Regions from separate parts of the Alteromonas sp. S005 genome, predicted to be linked through region 3. Evidence: predicted binding sites of a transcription regulator. Region 3 holds the regulator's gene; each other region holds the start of a gene.
The links. The regulator FliA, encoded in region 3, starts transcription of late flagellar genes. The targets are predictions, from matches to a motif close to CTAAAGNTNNNNNNNNNNNNGCCGATA.
Positions count from the first base shown of each region.

Region 1: the regulator FliA is predicted to act here: its motif matches at 1,638-1,664, upstream of V7R55_RS15075 (VC2046/SO_2500 family protein).
Region 2: the regulator FliA is predicted to act here: its motif matches at 1,673-1,699, upstream of V7R55_RS16450 (DUF5610 domain-containing protein).

Region 1 covers NZ_JAZETN010000014.1:45,114-51,234, reverse strand. Annotated here, with positions in the region: gene trhO (oxygen-dependent tRNA uridine(34) hydroxylase TrhO) at 14-1,009, opposite strand; gene V7R55_RS15075 (VC2046/SO_2500 family protein) at 1,081-1,605, opposite strand; gene V7R55_RS15070 (response regulator) at 1,727-3,367, shown strand; gene V7R55_RS15065 (putative DNA modification/repair radical SAM protein) at 3,618-4,859, shown strand; gene V7R55_RS15060 (TIGR03915 family putative DNA repair protein) at 4,911-5,705, shown strand; gene V7R55_RS15055 (DUF6279 family lipoprotein) at 5,820-6,121, opposite strand, start outside.
Region 2 covers NZ_JAZETN010000016.1:112,333-118,453, reverse strand. Annotated here, with positions in the region: gene V7R55_RS16455 (RNA recognition motif domain-containing protein) at 1-250, shown strand, start outside; gene V7R55_RS16450 (DUF5610 domain-containing protein) at 327-1,643, opposite strand; gene trmA (tRNA (uridine(54)-C5)-methyltransferase TrmA) at 1,834-2,931, shown strand; gene fabR (HTH-type transcriptional repressor FabR) at 3,010-3,603, opposite strand; gene V7R55_RS16435 (acyl-CoA desaturase) at 3,943-5,070, shown strand; gene sthA (Si-specific NAD(P)(+) transhydrogenase) at 5,254-6,121, shown strand, end outside.
Region 3 covers NZ_JAZETN010000002.1:298,298-304,418, forward strand. Annotated here, with positions in the region: gene flhF (flagellar biosynthesis protein FlhF) at 1-1,333, shown strand, start outside; gene V7R55_RS03885 (MinD/ParA family protein) at 1,339-2,205, shown strand; gene V7R55_RS03890 (RNA polymerase sigma factor FliA) at 2,202-2,933, shown strand; gene cheY (chemotaxis response regulator CheY) at 2,970-3,353, shown strand; gene V7R55_RS03900 (protein phosphatase CheZ) at 3,388-4,143, shown strand; gene V7R55_RS03905 (chemotaxis protein CheA) at 4,156-6,121, shown strand, end outside.

The sequences.
Region 1 (6,121 bases), on a different contig from region 3:
TCTTTCTAGCTGTCTACGCCTGATTTTCTTTTGCTTTAAGTGCGCGTAAACGTTGAGCTTCTGCTTTTTCCTGACGCTTTTGTTCCATTGTCAAACGCGCTTCGGTGCCAACGTGTTCTTGCTGACGCTCTTTCGCTAGTTGTACCTGCTTTTCACGTTCTCTAAAGCGAGCAATTTGATCGTCCGTGTGAGTACCGAAGCAGTGTGGACAGCTTACGCCTGGCTCATACTTATCGCTTTGCTTGTCTTCTTCGGTAATAGGAAGTCGACACGCGTAGCACTGCTCATAGTGACTCTTCTCAAGGTCGTGGTTTACCGCAACGCGATTATCGAATACAAAGCAGTCGCCTTCCCACATAGACTCTTCTTTCGGCACATCTTCAAGATACTGTAATATACCGCCTTCTAAGTGGTAAACCTCTTCAAACCCCTGCTCTTTCAAATACGCTGTCGACTTTTCACAGCGAATACCGCCGGTACAGAACATGGCCACTTTTTTATTTTTTGACGGGTCGAGTTCTTTCTCTACGTATTCTGGAAATTCGCGGAACGTATCAGTTTTAGGGTCAATGGCGTTCTTGAAAGTGCCAATTTCTATTTCATAACCGTTTCGGGTGTCAATTACGGTTACATCAGGATCGCTTATAAGCGCATTCCAATCTTTAGGCTTGACGTAAGTGCCTACGGTTTGGCGAGGGTCGATACCTTCAACGCCCATAGTCACGATTTCTTTTTTAAGTTTCACCTTTGTGCGATAGAACGGCTGTTCGTCGTGAAGTGATTCTTTGTAAGAGATTGGATTGATACGTTCATCACTGTTCAGATAAGCAAGCAATGCGTCAATACCTTCACGGGTACCAGAAACTGTACCGTTAATGCCTTCGTGGGCAAGAAGAAGCGTACCTTTGATACCATTTGCTTCCATAGTTTCTAGAAGCGGCTGGCGGATTTCTTTAAAGTTTTCAAGCGCAACAAACTTATACATTGCGCATACAATATATTTAGACATATTTTAACCTTTGCTGATTGGAGCGTAAGACCAGTGCAAAAATGCGGCGCGGAATATATCAAAACTGAGCGTTAAAAACTAGAGTAGATCCCGTTATCACGCTCGCCTTGCGAAGATATAATATCGTAAAGTAACGTATTATCTTCTTTTATGGCGTTGTCATATTGCCTTTTTAAGCGTTTCTGCGTCGCTAGACTGCAGTTGTCTACAACGTCATCCGGGATGCGTTTTGCGTCATCGGTTTGAGCTAACGGTGCGGGTTTCATACTAAGATGCAGGCGTGCGCCTTCGTAGTCTGTTGCGACCAAATTTGAATGCACACGCATATCTACCCACTCGCTTTCACTGGCAGATAATGAAGGGCGTCTGTAGTGATTTAATGCCGCGAGTTGTGCCTCAATACTATTTCGGGCGTCAGCGTCTGACGTTGCAGCTTCAATTTCAAAGGGTTCAGCTACGCTATGTTGCTGCATTGCAAGGTATAACGAGAACAATGCTCCCTGCGATGACGCACGAGCAAGTACACGACTTCGCTCCCAGTAAATACTGGGATCTAGTGTTGTTTGTTCACTTGCTGAGGCTAAATCTGGTGACATTCGTACACAGTGCTGGTTATGTATACGTATGTTGTCGGCAAGATAATGTTTTTCTTAAGCTTATTTTCTAAAGTTAGATATACTTTCAAATTATGATAGTGCGTTTATTCACGGATTCGAAATGCAATTTAGCAACAAACAAGTATTGATTGTTGAGGACCAGCGTCCTTTCCTTCTGCTTCTGAAAGGACTAATGCACTCAATGGGCGCGTCTGATGTCGTGACTAAGTCTTCTGCTGAACAAGCGGTATCGCTGTGTAAAAAACACAAATTTGATATTGTAATTTGCGACTTACATTTGGGTGCCGAAACCAAAAATGGCTATGAACTGATAGAAGAGTTGCGCACGCGCAGGCTAATAAACCCCACTTCAGTGTTTGTTCTTATCAGTGCTGATAGCGCTCGCCCTGTAGTGCTTGGCAGTATTGAGCGGCGCCCCGATGACTTTCTAATAAAACCTTTTTCACAAGTGCAGCTAAAATCTCGAATTGTTCGTGCGTGGCAAAAAAGACAATTTCTTCATCAAGCGTTCAGCTTGATAGATCAAGGTGAATACAACAGCGCCATAGACCATATTGAAGCGCTTTTAGAAGCCCCTCGTCATTACAAAGGTCATTGTGAACAATTGCTAGTGGAGCTCTATTGGCGCATAGCTCAACCTAGAAAGGCGCTGGACGTATTAAGAAATTACATCGACGGAAAGCCAGTGCTATGGGCACAGATAGCTATTGGAAGAACCTATCTACTGTTGAACGAACATGAAAAAGCGATATCCATTGCCAAGAAAACGTTAAAACGGAACCGATTCAATGCTGATGCTCACGATATTCTTGCGCAAGCGCACCATGCCTTGGAAGCTGGTGAAAAGGCCCTAGATTCAATTAAAGAGGCAATTAAACTATCGCCCTTCTCTTTACCTCGCCACTTTAAGGCTTGTGAAATTGGCCGGGAAAATGATGATTTAGTGCTAGCAGCCAACTCTAGCCAAGCAATTTGGGATTTATCAAAACGCACTGTACATAAGAAAAGTTTGCATTGGTGCGGCATGATACGCAGTTTGCTTGATGTTGCTGAGTCAGCGGACGATAAAAAGCAGCGTAATAAGTATCAACAAGAAGCGTTACTCACGTTACAACGGGGTAAATTTGATGAGTACCTGTACAAAATGGATAGGGATTTCGACGTAGATATTTTTGGCAATATTATAAATGCAAGAATAAGTGCGATTGACGGAAAGCTTATCGATGCAAAGCGTCATCTTAACAAGTCGCAAACGCAACTTGATGATAAATACTCAGAGGTACCCACTGCATTTATTCCAGATAGCATTAACGTTATGTACAAACTCGGAGAATTTGACGACGCGTTAGCGCTAAACGCCATTCTTAGCGCTAGAGATGAGGTACTCGACCAAAACAGTTCAAAGATGCTGGAGACCCAAGCGCAAAGCGCACAAAAAAGCCTTGCTAGCTACCAGCAGTTTAATCGTGAGGGTATTCAACACTATCAGCAGCAAGACTATGAGCGCGCCAAAGCTTCATTTGCACTCGCTCAAGGTTTCGCCCCGGTGAATACAGGCGTAGCACTAAACTTGCTTCAGTGTCTTCTTCAGATAGCGATACAAGAAGATAAAGCCGAAGTGAAGTTAGTAAACGAGTGTAAACGACTGTTTAAGCTTATCGACGATATGCCTCTAAAAAAAACCTATAAAGAAAAATACGACAACATTCGAGATGAACTATCTAAATTTATAGGGTTTTAGCTTTAGCTTATTTTAATCGGTTAACAGCGAGATAGTCTTCGCCGTCACTCACCGGTGTCAATCCTGAATAGGGCCAATCCCGCCAACATTAAATCTTCACCTTCATTTACCAAGTGCAATTGTACTGTATATATATACATGCTATAACACTTTCACTCTCAGCCTAGATTACAAAACACGTTTAGTCGTGTTTGTAACAGAATTACTAGGCTGTTTGACTGTAATTGCTTAAAGGAAAGTTAAATCTGCGATGCACGACAGACTGATACAAAAGCTAGAAATTCTCTCCGATGCGGCTAAGTACGACGCATCTTGCGCGAGTGGTTCGGCAGGTAAACGACAAGCAGGGAAATCCGAGAAGACTGGTATAGGTTCACTAACCGGTGGTTCGGGTATATGCCATAGTTTCACACCCGACGGAAGGTGTGTTTCGCTGCTTAAGATCCTTATGACAAACTACTGTATCTATGATTGTCATTATTGCATTAATAGGGTTTCAAGCAATGTTCAGCGGGCGCGCTTTACGGTTAAGGAAACGGTCGATTTAACTCTAAATTTCTATAAGCGCAATTACATTGAGGGCTTGTTTTTAAGCTCGGGGATTGTGGGTTCACCCGATATCACCATGGAAAGCATGGTTCGTATTGCGAAATCATTACGTCTTGACCATGGGTTTAAGGGATATATTCACCTTAAAACTATCCCGAATGCGTCGCCGGAATTACAAGCTGAGGCAGGTCTTTATGCAGACAGGCTTAGTATTAATGTGGAAATGCCTACACAGTCATCGCTAAACAAGTACGCCCCAGAAAAAGATCTTGGCGGTATTCACGGTTCGATGAATACGCTAAAAGAAAAAATTGCAGAGCATAAACTAGACAAGACATTTTCAGGCAAGCGCCCTCCCCGTTTTGCACCTGGAGGGCAGTCTACGCAAATGATTATAGGTGCTGACGGGTCAAATGATAAAACCATTTTAGGAACAAGCGTTAAGCTTTATAGCGATCAAAAACTTCGTCGTGTTTATTATTCGGCATTTTCCCCTATTCCTGATGCGTCGGAAGTTTTACCGCTGAAACCTGCACCATTAATACGAGAGCACCGACTGTATCAGGCAGACTGGCTCTTACGCTTTTATGGTTTCGGCTTAGATGAAATTTTGCAAGATGACATGTTAGATATGGACTACGATCCCAAGCTTGCGTGGGCATTACGTAACCGTCATCTATTTCCTATTGATTTAAACAAAGCTGACAAACAGATGCTGCTACGCGTTCCTGGTCTTGGCGCCCGAACGGTACAGAAGATTTTGTCTATAAGGCGTAATACCAAGCTTAACTGGGTCGACCTTACTAAAATGCGGCTACCCCTTAAAAAATTGAAGCCTTTTATCAGCGTGGGAGATTACTTCCCTGATATCCATTTACTCGACAGTACTAATTTCGAGCTTCAGTTCAAACAGCCTGAACAGTTTGAGCTATTTGGCGCTTGAGTGTGCTGTAGACGCAGCTATGTTAAGCCGTAGACTAAAAGGTAGCTTTATATGAAGACCATTACCATTACTTCAATACCTGGCTTTGATGAATGGCGGGAAGCCTCACGAGAGTGCATTGCCAAGCGTATTCCCCCTGAACATATTATTTGGCAGAGCGCTCATTCTGTACAAGACGATCTCTTCGGCAGTGGCGATGATCAATGCAAAAGCAAAAGGCCGCAAAGTAACCTTAATATTCCTAAATCTACACTGATACTTTTAAAGTACGCCCTGTGCCATAACGATGATAATCGATTTGCGCTTTGTTACCGGGTGTTGTGGCGTGTCGTGTATGAAAATAGGCAACTTATTCAAATGAAAACTGACGACGATGTTATCCAGCTTTTCGCTATGGCGAAAGCGGTAAAACGTGACGCTTACAAAATGAGTGCCTTCCTAAGATTTAGAGAAATAAACCTAGAGGGGCAAGAGCATTTTGTCGCCTGGTATGAACCTGAGCATTTCAGTCTAGAGATAAAACTCAACTTCTTCCAAACCCGTTTTAAGAATATGCGGTGGTCTATCTTAACCCCCTACCGCGCAGCTCATTGGGATACCGAAACACTAGTTTTAGAAGATAATCCCGATTCAAGCGTAGTGCCTGACGATGACCGCATTGAGAAATATTGGCTGACCTATTACGCCAACATATTTAATCCTGCGCGTATCAAGACAAGTGCGATGTTAAATCAAATGCCGAAGAAGTACTGGAAAAATATGCCAGAGACATCGCTGATAGGCGATATGATAAAACATTCGGACGCCCGTGCTAGAAAGATGATCAGCGATGGCAATAAGCATTGAGCTAATCCAAATGAGTTAATATAAACATGCCTGGCCCTTTATCTTTGGGCCAAGCTTTAGTCTAACCTTAATTTAGCTTTGCTCTAGCACTGGAGTGACTTTGAGAAAGTAAATTTAGTTTCTAAAGTTCTCTACGGTATCAATCAGGTCGTCTATATTTTCGACAAGGGTCTCTCGCTGCTCGTTTGTTAGCGTGGTAAAAAGTTCGGATATTAACGTAGCGCTAACGGTTATATTATGGGCGCTACTTTGCTTGTAAATATCACTTTTATAGCTATCTGGGTTTTGCATTAGGTCAACGAGTTCTGCTTCGAAGTTGTCGTTAAATTTACGGGTTACAAATAGCTTTCGTGCCGCATTTTGAATATTCCTGCGATAAGTCAGCCATTCCCCCCCCGTGGAAATAAACTGGGTCG
Region 2 (6,121 bases), on a different contig from region 3:
GACCTTATATGTGGGTAACTTACCCTATAGAGCGAACGAGAACGCAGTAAAGGAATACTTCAGTAGCTTTATCGAAGTACAATCAGTTCGTTTGATGAAGGATCGCAAAACCGGAAAAAGAAAAGGTTACGGTTTTATTGAGGTTGTCACTGATGATCTAAGTAGTGTTATCGATAAAACTAACGACTCCATCTTCCAGGAACGAACGTTAAAAGTTCGCCCTGCAAAAGACAAAGTCGAACACGCTTAATTTTTACTTCGTAGCTTTTAGTCATGTAAAAAGGCCCGGTAAGCTTGCGCTTCCGGGCTTTTTATTATCTTAGGCTTTAGCTCTCACTGGTTTCAGCCGATTGAGGAAGGCCTTCTAATAAGGTTTGGTTAAACGAACGAAATCTATTTATAGCGGATATAAGGTCAGGAACTTGAACATCTTCCATCTCGTTTATAATGCCAGCTATTAAAGTATTATAGTCTTCACTACTTTCTAGTGTACTTTCTGCATTAGCAAAAGTGTCCATCATCTTCTCAAGATATTGAGAGATGGGGCTAACCACATTGCCAAATTTCGCGTTGTCACTTTTATCTTCGTTGTAGTGCTGAATATTTTCATATGTCTTTAGCACTTCTGTTTGTGTTGTTCTATTTAGTTGTAGTGCGTAACCAACCAACTCTTTGTCGTCAAAGCCTAAACTGAGTGCTTCTTCAAAAGCCTTGTCGATATCGCCACTGTAGAAGGTATCGGCTAGATCCTGCACTTGCCCAACTAAATCAGCTATCGAATTCAACTCTTCTTCGTCAAGTTCTCCTTTTAATGAAAAGCTTATGCCGCTTCTTTCATAATATTGATAAGAAGTTTGTTGAGAATAGCTTGCCGAAAAACCACTTTCACTTTGCTCGCCGTTTCCAATAGATTGGTTTTGAGATGTTTGAGCCTGAAAATTAAGTTGTTGAGAAGCCTGAAAAGAACGCAAGCTTTCAAAACTAAAGCTCACCTCATCACCATCTTTGGTACGGATCACCAAACTACCGCTTTTTTCGTCCGATGCAGCTAAAGCTTCTAGGGATGAAAGTTGAACAGCGTTAGGCTGTTGGCGACCGAAGATGTCAGTTTCTAGATCATCTATACCCGTATCGATGAGATCACGACTTTTGGTTATACCTTGTTCAATCTCATCATTCATAAATCCAGCGAGATCTTTTTCAGCCATTGCGAAACCGCGGCTTACTCCATCTCTTGCTTGGCTAAAGAGCCCGGCAAGCTTTTCTTCGCTGGCACCTCCATCTGCTGCGCCGCGAATAACACCGCCTACGAACTTAAGTACGTTTCGGGCTATTTTTTCAAAATCGAATAAGCCGTTTGACTTTTCTTCAAGATTTTTCTCTTTAGTCTCTTGTGGTTTTTGCCCATCTATTTCCAACGCTTGATTAATATTGCTACTTACCACGCGCAAGCCGATACTCGTTTGGCTACTTGAAACAGATACTGAAGCCGCTTGTTGCTTCGAGAACTCAGCGGCTTGCTGCAATCCATCTTGCTGCAACTGCTTTTTAAGCGCTTCATTCGGGTGAACCGTTGCCTTTTGATCCGCTTTCTGATCAACCTTTTGGTCTCCCATAAAAGCTTTTATTTGACCCACGTTCATAATTTGATCCTCACTATCCTCATTCTTATTATCGGCAAAGAATCAATATTGTTTAATTTTAATACAGCATTTTTTTCTAAAAGCTATTTAGGTAATCACGCTAATTAATAATGAAGAAGTCGGGAGCGCTTGTTGCAGTTATTTTTTAAGGGACTACAATTCGCGACCTCAACAATGAATGGAGAATTTTATGACCACCACTGAACAACAACGCTATCAAGATCAGTTAGACGAAAAAGTTAGTCGTCTCGCTGCGTTGCTTTCTCCATTCAATGCCCCAGAGCTTTCAGTGTTCCCATCTCAGCCAACGCACTATCGTATGCGTGCGGAGTTTAGAGTATGGCATCAGGGTGATGACTTATTTCACATAATGTTTAATCAGGAAACAAAAGAAAAATATCGTGTGGATAGCTTTCCTCCTGCATGTAGAGCAATAAACGATGCAATGGAACTTCTGCTTGAAGAAGTAAGACCAAACGAAACTCTAAGAAAAAAGTTATTTCAAATCGACTACCTTTCCGCACTGTCTGGCGAACTTGTTATAAGCCTTTTATACCATCGTCAATTAGATGAAGAATGGCTAGTGGCTGCAAAAGCATTAAAAGCAACACTTGAGACTCACTTTCCCAAAGTAAACATCATTGGTCGCGCTAGAAAACAAAAGCTCATTATCGACAACGATTTTGTGATTGAGCGTTTGCCAGTAAACGGTAGAGAATTCGTTTTCAAACATATAGAAAACAGTTTTACCCAGCCTAACGCTGAAGTGAACTGTAAAATGATTGAATGGGCTCTAGATTGTGTCAAGCCGCTCTCGGGCGATTTACTGGAAATGTATTGTGGTGCCGGCAACTTTTCACTTCCGTTAGCACTTCACTTTGATAATGTAGTGGGTACCGAAATAGCTAAACCTTCGGTGCAGGCTGCTCAGTTTAACATTGAGCAAAATCAGCTTAATAATGTGAAGATCGTAAGACTCGCCGCTGAAGAATTCACTCAAGCTATGAAAGGTGAACGTACGTTTAGTCGCTTAGAAGGCATAGATTTAAGTACTTACAATTTCACCACTGTATTGGTCGACCCTCCAAGGGCTGGATTAGATGAAGATTCACTTAGAATGATTCAGGATTACGATAATATTGTATATATCTCATGTAATCCCGAAACTTTGGCGCAGAACCTTGAGCTTTTGAGCGAAACTCATAACGTGGCGCAGTCTGCGCTTTTCGATCAATTTCCGTTCACTCATCACATTGAGGCTGGAGTTCTACTTACACGCAAAAGCTAATTTGCGTGTAAGTAAGGAAAAAGCTCACACTGAAATATAATTAGGAAGAACACTTTATACTGTAAATTCTTTTCCGCGCTAGGCTTTTTGCGTAGCGCCCACTTGAACAAAGCGAAGTTGCGCTTTCACTCTTTCGCCGATTTCACTTCTAAGCTTATCATCTGCTTCTAATGCTTCAGCTCCGGCACTAAAGACCAGTCTTACCATTGCATCGGCTTGTAACTGTGCGCAGGCGTATTCCACGCCTTGCTGTTCGATAATGTAGTCAGTAAGTTCATCAATGAAATGTTGAATTTCTCTGAATACTGCAAGTCGGTAAGCCGAAGACGTACCGGTATGCTCTCGCAGTAATAATCGAAATACATTTGTATTGGCCGCAATGAACTCCATGAAGGTTTCAACAGAGGTATGGATTACGCCACCACCTGAAGCAATGCGCCTTCTAGCCTGACGCATAAGCTGGCGAAGCGCCAAACCCGCTTCATCCACCAGCGTTAAACCCAACTCGTCCATATCTTTAAAGTGTCGATAAAAAGACGTGGGAGCAATACCGGCCTCTCGGGCAACTTCACGCAAGCTAATTGCCGATAGACTGCGATTTTCGTCTAACAATGAAAATGCAGCATGAATAATATTTTGGCGGGTTTTTAGTTTCTGTTCTTGTCGGCTCACGTTCGCACCCTGTGTTCATTAACTTTTAATGGTCTGATGATTTTTAGTTTTAGAGACTATTCTCAACGTCATCTGAATAACCATTAACGCAATCGAACCTCGTACATCAAAGACTAGCACGCCTAGTTTATCGCAACACGTACTAGTGGGGGAAGAGAAACAAAATCATCTCTTTTATAAACAAGGGTTAAGCATTAATTCGTATATTTTCTCTGCGAATTAGCCTCCCTCGGCTATAATTAAACTTTACACATGTAAGCAGAACTAATCAGAGTTTTTCTTGCCTGAAGCCTCGTAAAAAGATAAATTAGCGAACAGTTGTAAGCCAAGTTGTATAAAATGAAAAAACCTCCTCTTATTCTTACTAATGTGCTGGTATTTATAATATCAGGCGCAATTGCATTTATAGGTGTGCCGCTTTGGGTGGCATATCAGGGTATCGATTGGACAGAAATCGGTACTGCTATATTCCTATTCTATTTCACCGGTATGTCGATAACTGCTGGGTATCATCGCTTGTGGTCACATAAAACCTATGATGCCAACATTGTAGTTCGTGTCATATTAGCGATTGGTGGGGCCATGGCCCTGCAAAATAGTATTTTGCACTGGTCGTCAGATCATCGCGTTCACCATCGCCATGTAGATGACAACGACAAAGACCCCTACTCTGCAAAGAAAGGGCTTTGGTTTGCGCATATCGGCTGGATGTTACGGGAGTATCAAGCTAAGCGTTACGATGATTACAGCAACTGTAAAGATCTACAAAAAGATAGCGTTGTAATGTGGCAGCACAAATACTACTTGCCTATCGTACTCGCTGCTAACTTTGGTATTACTGGTCTGTTGGGTTATCTGAACGGCGACGTCATGGGCATGATATTAGTAGCTGGTGTATTGCGCTTGGTGCTAGTTCACCACGTTACCTTCTTTATTAACTCACTTGCTCACTTCTGGGGTAGTCAGCCTTACACTGATAAGAATACGGCACGTGATAATGGCGTTTTAGCATTTTTCACTTTTGGTGAGGGTTATCACAACTATCATCACATATTTGAGTACGACTACCGCAATGGCATTCGTTGGTATCAGTTTGATCCTACTAAATGGCTAATTAAAGGGCTCTCTTATGTAGGTTTAACGTCGAATCTTCGCAAAGTACCTGAAGAGCGCATCGAAAAAGCCTTGGCGGCCATGCAGCTTCAAAGGGCAAGTGAAAAAGTATCGTTATTGCCGAATGCGGAAGAAATGATGCACACTATTCAAGAAGAGTACGACCTGCTTATGCAGCGTATGAGTGAATACTACGCAACGAAAAAGCGCGTTATGCGAGTTAAGAAGCGTACATTAAAACGCAGCATTGAAGGGTTAGAGCTTGCTTACAAATATAAAGAGATGAAGCACGCCTTTGCAGTGCAGAAAGAGAAATGGACGCAGCTGCAAAGCCTGTCACTACAAATGGCGTAGTATTACGCGTTCATCTACATCATTCGACTCAAACAAAAACCACATAAGTATCTGCTTATGTGGTTTTTTTTATTCTATAGTAGGATAGGGTCGTTATACTAAAACTAGACTCACCTATTTTGTATTGCGGATCACTTTTTTGATCAGCCGCGTAATACGAAGATAACAAAAGGGGAAAGCAAGATGGCAACGAAGCAAAAAACTAAAGCTCCGTCTTATCATTACGACGCGATAGTTATAGGCACAGGCCCTGGTGGAGAGGGTGTTGCTATGCAGCTTGCCAAGGCTGGAAAAAAAGTGGCTGTTGTAGAACGCTATGAGGCAGTTGGCGGTGGCTGTACCCATTGGGGAACCATTCCATCTAAAGCACTTCGTCATTCTGTCAGTCGTCTTATTGAATACAATACGTCTCCACTGTTTGCCGACAACCACTTAAGTAAAAGCCTTACTTTTTCCGACATTATGAGCCATGCTAGTGGTGTAGTGAAAAGCCAAACTCGCCTGCGTTCTTCTTTTTATGATAGAAACCGAGTTACTCTCTTTCACGGTGAAGCCAGCTTTGTTGATGCGCATACGTTAGAGATAACCCGAAAAGATGGCTCGAAAGATACCGTCACAGCAGGTCAAATAGCGATAGCCACAGGTTCGCGCCCCTATTGCCCGAAAGATATCGATTTTAATCACCCGCGTATTTATAACTCTGACACCATCTTATCTTTAGATCATGATCCTAAGTCCATCATAATTTATGGTGCAGGTGTAATCGGGTCGGAATATGCCAGTATCTTTAGAGGCTTGGGAGTAAAAGTCGATCTGGTTAATATGCGAGATCGTCTACTGTCATTCTTAGATGACGAGATCTCTGATGCGCTAAGTTACCACTTATGGAACAACGGTGTACTAATTCGTCACAACGAAACCTACTCCTCTGTAGAAGCTACCGATGATTCAGTAATTTTAAACCTAGAGTCAGGCAAGCGCATGCGGGCTGATTGCTTATTATTTGCCAATGGGCGTACGGGCAACACAGATACCCTGAAACTTGAGAATA
Region 3 (6,121 bases):
TGTGATCATGTCAAATCGCAAAGTCGCTGACGGTATCGAGCTTGTAGCAGCCTACGACAAAGAGCCTGAAGCTAAGCTTTTCACGCCTAAGGCGGCTCCACAAGCCGCAGCTAAAACACCAGGTCAAAAGGCCGTGCCTAGCTTAAGTGAAATTATTGGCGACGACGGCCCAGACAGCTTAAAAGCATTGCTGGAAAAGCAACATGGTGGAAAAGCGCAGACAACGAATACTCTTCAGCCAGATCAACCTATGTCAGCTAACGCTAAGCACGCCAATGAAATAGCATCACACTTAGACTTTTCAGAAGCCTTCATTGACGATATAGAGACGCAATCACCTGTTGAAGATAGTAAAAATCAACACGCTTTCCCCGAGCATCAAGCTTCAAGCATGGGAGAGACACCTGTATCTCAGTCTGCTGAACTAGCTCAAATCAAAGAAGAGTTAGCCTCGCTTCGCGACGTATTACAGTATCAAGTTGCTGACTTAATGGAAGCGAAGAACAAGCGTCAAAAACCTGTTCATCAATACCTGGTCACTCGATTAACCGATATGGGCTTAAGTAGTGCACTAGCAACACAGCTTATTAGCTATACACCTGCTCATTACAACGAACGTGACGCATGGGTATATCTTCTTAACCTATTGGCTAATCGCATAAATGTTACCGGAAACGATATACTTAGCTCACAAGGTGCCGTTGCATTAGTCGGGCCTACTGGTACGGGTAAAACAACCACTGTTGCAAAGTTAGCCGCTCGCTATGCGCAGAAATACGGTGCAGAGTCGGTGGCTATGATAACCATTGATACGTATAGAATTGCAGCCTATGAGCAGCTAGCGACATACGGAAAAATTATTGGCTGTACTGTGCGAAAAGCGCAAACTAGTGAAGAACTTGCAGATTTATTGTTCCAACTTCGTCATAAGCGACTAGTATTGATTGATACAGCAGGTTTTAGTCAGCGTGATAGTCGATTAATTAAGCAAATTAAGCAGTTCGACAATGGCCAAATGCCGAAAGTTAAAAAATATTTGGTAGCGCAAGCTAATACGCAATATCCTGCTTTGCAGAGAATCATTCAAGCGTATGATGATATTGAACTAAGTGGCTGTATTTTCACAAAGTTAGATGAGTGCTACTCTTTAGGAGAGGTGCTTAGTGCAGCGGTTGAATATCAACTACCGGTTAGTTATGTCACCGATGGCCAAAAAGTGCCTGAAGACATTAAGATTGCAGAAGCGAAATCTTTAGTTTCCGCTGCTGCAAAGCTTTATAAAAAGTACGGTTTGAATCATACTAGTGGCAACAACGCAATTAAAACAGCATAAGCAGTATGATTGACGATCAAGCGAGTAGCTTAAGAAAAATGAAGCAATCACGGTTAATCAAAGTAATCGCCGTCACTGGTGGTAAAGGTGGCGTAGGTAAAACAAACATTACACTTAACACCGCTATCGCTATGGCGAAGCAGGGCAAGCGTGTAATGGTTCTTGACGCGGACCTTGGCCTTGCAAACGTAGATGTGATGTTGGGCCTGCGAGTCGAGAAAAACCTATCTCATGTTCTCTCTGGTGAGTGCACGTTAGACGAGGTTTTAGTAACCGGTCCCCACGGTATTAAGATTGCTCCTGCCACCTCTGGTACCCAGTCAATGGCAGAGCTCTCACCTACGCAGCACGCAGGCTTAATAAGAGCGTTTAGCGAATTGCGTTCTCAAATAGACGTATTAATTGTCGACACTGCTGCCGGCATTTCAGACATGGTGTTAAGCTTTTCTAAAGCATCCCAAGATATCATGGTCGTGGTTTGTGATGAGCCTACGTCATTAACAGATGCATACGCACTGATAAAAATACTTAACCGGGAACACGGTGTTTTTCGCTTTAAAGTTGTGGCCAATATGGTTCGCGATGTGCGGGAAGGTCAGGAGTTATTTAGTAAATTAAGCAAAGTCACAGGGCGTTTTCTTGATGTTGCACTAGAATTAGTGGCAACGGTGCCGTTTGATGAGAACATTCGCAAAGCAGTGCGCAAGCAAACCGCTATTGTTGATGCTTTTCCAGGCTCTCCTGCCGCTGTAGCGATAACAAAGTTGGCAAGCAGGGCACTTACTTGGCCTATTCCAGCGCAGCCCGGTGGCCATTTAGAGTTTTTTATTGAACAATTAGTTGCAGAAAAAGCCGTAGGAAGTCAACGTTGAACAGTAAGGCAGCCGCTTATCAACAGCAAACAGATAAATCGCAGTTAGTCGAAAGACATGCGCCTCTGGTTAAGCGTATTGCGCACCATCTGATGGCGCGACTGCCTGCAAGTGTACTTGTTGATGACCTTATCCAATCTGGCATGATTGGGTTGCTTGAGGCCGCGCGAAATTTTGACGGTTCAAAAGGCGCAAGCTTTGAAACCTTCGCGGGCATCCGTATTCGCGGCGCAATGCTTGATGAAATACGCAAAGGTGATTGGACACCTCGTTCTGTTCACCGCAATGGTCGCGCGATTACTGAGGCGATATCTCAGGTAGAAAGTGAAACTGGGCGCGACGCAAGAGATGCTGATATTGCTGAGAAGCTGAATGTGAGCTTGCAGGATTATCACCAGATGCTCAATGAAGTCAATGCCGGGAAGTTGGTGGGCATTGAAGATTTGGGGGTGTCGGAAGATGTGATCACCACAGAGCAAACCAGAGGCAGTGATGCACCGCTGGAAGATTTGATGCAGGGGGCTTTTCAAAAAGCGTTGGCCCATGCAATAACGACATTACCCGAGCGAGAAGCGATTGTTCTTTCACTTTATTACGATGAAGAACTAAACTTAAGAGAAATAGGCGAGGTTCTTGATGTAAGCGAGTCGAGAGTCAGTCAAATTCACAGTCAAGCCATGTTAAAACTCAAATCACGAATGAAGTCGTGGCAAGCTGACGAAGAATAGAAATTAATAACAATTAACCCCTCAGTGGAGGCTATTTTGGACAAGAGCATGAAAATTCTCGTGGTCGATGACTTTTCAACCATGAGACGTATCATCAAAAACCTACTCAAAGACTTGGGTTTTGCCAACATTCAGGAAGCGGATGACGGCAGCACTGCATTGCCAATGTTACAACAAGGTGATTTTGATTTCGTAGTTACTGATTGGAACATGCCTGGCATGCAGGGCATAGATTTACTACGCGCGATCAGGGCAGATGATAAGCTTAAGCACTTGCCTGTGCTTATGGTTACCGCTGAAGCGAAGAAAGAGCAAATTGTAGCCGCCGCGCAAGCAGGTGTTAACGGCTACGTCGTTAAACCTTTCACCGCAGCAACGTTAAAAGAAAAATTAGATAAAATATTCGAACGTTTAGGTTGATCCAGACGCTCAACAGATAAATGAGGTTTACTGGATGTCAACGAATGTAAACGTTCCAATATCGTTAGAAGAAGCAAAACAGCTTGTCACTTATCTTGAAGAGGGTGACAAGACTTCAGCTAACGCTCTACTTGAAGCCGTCTCAATGAAAGAAAATGTTGAGTTGTTTGCTGAAGTAGGAAAGTTAACGCGTCAACTTCACGACGCATTGAATAACTTCCAAATAGACGATCGCATCAAAAATCTAGCTACAGATGATATTCCTGATGCACAGTCCCGCCTTACCTACGTTATTGAAGAAACTGAAAAAGCTGCTAATACTACTATGGATGCCGTCGAAGCGAGTATGCCGATAGCTGAATTGCTTTCAGAGCGAATCGAAAAGGTAATGCCAGAGTGGAAAAAGCTGATGAACCGTCAGATTGAACTGGGTGAGTTTAAGGCATTATGCGCAGATTTAGACGAATTGCTGGAAGACGGTTCGAATCAGTCAGCTAAACTTACACAGTTACTTACTGAAGTTTTGATGGCGCAAGGTTATCAAGATTTAACTGGGCAGGTTATTCGTCGCGTTATAGACCTGGTTAAAGAGGTAGAAGACAGCCTTGTAAACATGTTGACTATGTTTGGCGAGCGTGACGGTGCAGAACAGACTAAACCATCTAGCGTTAAGGCCGATAAGGTTGATGGTGTAGAGGCGGAAGGCCCAATTATTGATGCTGAAAAACGAGATGACGTCGTTTCAGGTCAAGATGATGTAGATGATCTTCTGTCTAGCTTAGGTTTTTAGGGGAGCGGGTGCATGTCGTTTGATGTTGACGAGGAAATATTACAGGACTTTCTAGTTGAAGCTGGAGAGATACTTGAACAATTACAAGAACAGCTCGTTGATCTTGAGAACAATCCTGAAGATGCGGATTTGCTTAACGCAATTTTTCGCGGTTATCACACGGTTAAAGGTGGGGCGGGCTTCCTTTCTCTCACTGAGTTAGTCGAAATTTGCCATGGTGCAGAAAATGTTTTTGACGTTATGCGCAATGGCCAACGAACGCTAACGCCAGAACTAATGGACATTATCTTGCAGGCCACTGACGTGGTGGTTGATATGTTTGAGCGAGTGAAAGCTCAAGAGCCACTAGAGCCAGCAGATGCACATCTTGTCGACTTGCTACACAAACTAAGTCGCCCTGAATCTCCAGATGAAAACATTTTCGATAACGCTAATGGGCCTGTGACTGAACCCGAGGTTGTTGAAGAAGAGCCGGAGTTAGTTATAGAGGAGCCTGCTTCTTCGGCGTCAACTTCCAGTGAGAGTGGCGGTGGTATCGACGAAATTACTGAGGATGAATTTGAGGCTCTTCTCGATGAGCTCCATGGCGGTGGTGCCCCAGGGAAGTCTGCGTCGGTAAAATCGGAACCAGCTACAGTCAAATCAGTTCAAGAAACAGCTCCCGCGGCGAGCTCAGATAGTGATGACATCACAGATGAAGAGTTTGAAGCGCTTTTAGATGACCTCCACGGAAAAGGCCAGTTTGGAGGGGAAGAAAAGAGTGCTCCCGTGGCTGCACAAGCATCAGCTCCAGCAACTGGTGCAGGTGATGAAGAAATCACCGACGATGAGTTTGAAGCGCTGCTAGACCAACTCCACGGCTCCGGTCAAGGGCCTACTAAACAAGGCTCTGCTGCAACGGCACCTGAACCTCCTGTAGATAAAGCGGCCACCGAAGCTGTTCAGAAGGCAAAGCAAGCAACCCCTAGTTCTGCGCCTGAGGTGAAGCCTGCATCCAGTGCGGCGAGCCCAGTGAAAGCTAGCACAGCATCTACGCCAAAAACGGCTGCCAAGAAAGATGATAAGAAAGGAGCTCCTGCTCCACCGCCTGCCGAGACGACGGTACGTGTAGACACCAAACGCTTAGATCAGATTATGAACATGGTCGGCGAGCTAGTTCTGGTTAGAAACAGACTGATAAGCTTGGGTATCAACAGCAACGACGAAAGCATGTCGAAAGCCATTGCTAATCTAGATGTAGTGACGGGTGACTTGCAAGGTGCGGTAATGAAAACCCGCATGCAGCCCATTAAGAAAGTTTTCGGACGTTTTCCCCGCGTTGTACGCGACCTAGCCAGAAGCTTAAAGAAAGAGATTACCTTAGAGCTTGTAGGTGAAGAAACGGATTTAGATAAAAACTTGGTTGAAGCATTGGCCGACCCGCTTGTGCATTTGGTTAGAAACTCTGTCGACCACGGAATAGAAATGCCAGATGACCGCGCGGCAGCTGGTAAACCTCGCATGGGTACGGTTCAGCTATCAGCATCTCAAGAAGGCGATCATATTCTTCTTACTATCGAGGACGATGGTAAGGGGATGGACGCGGAGAAGCTAAAAGAGATAGCTATTAGTCGTGGCGTATTAGATGCGGATGCAGCCGCACGAATGTCAGATGTTGAAGCGTTTAACCTTATTTTTGCGCCAGGCTTCTCAACGAAGACTGAAATTAGTGACATTTCAGGTCGCGGCGTTGGCATGGATGTGGTTAAAACCAAAATTAATCAACTAAACGGTACCGTCAATATCGATTCGCAACTTGGCAAAGGCACGCGATTAGATATTAAAGTACCACTAACGCTAGCAATTTTACCTACATTAATGATTGTTGTAGGGAAACAGACCTTTGCGTTACCATTAGGTGCGGTGAACGAAATAATAAATATGGACATCAAGAAGACCAATACGGTGGATGGCCAGCTCACAATGATAGTTCGTTCAA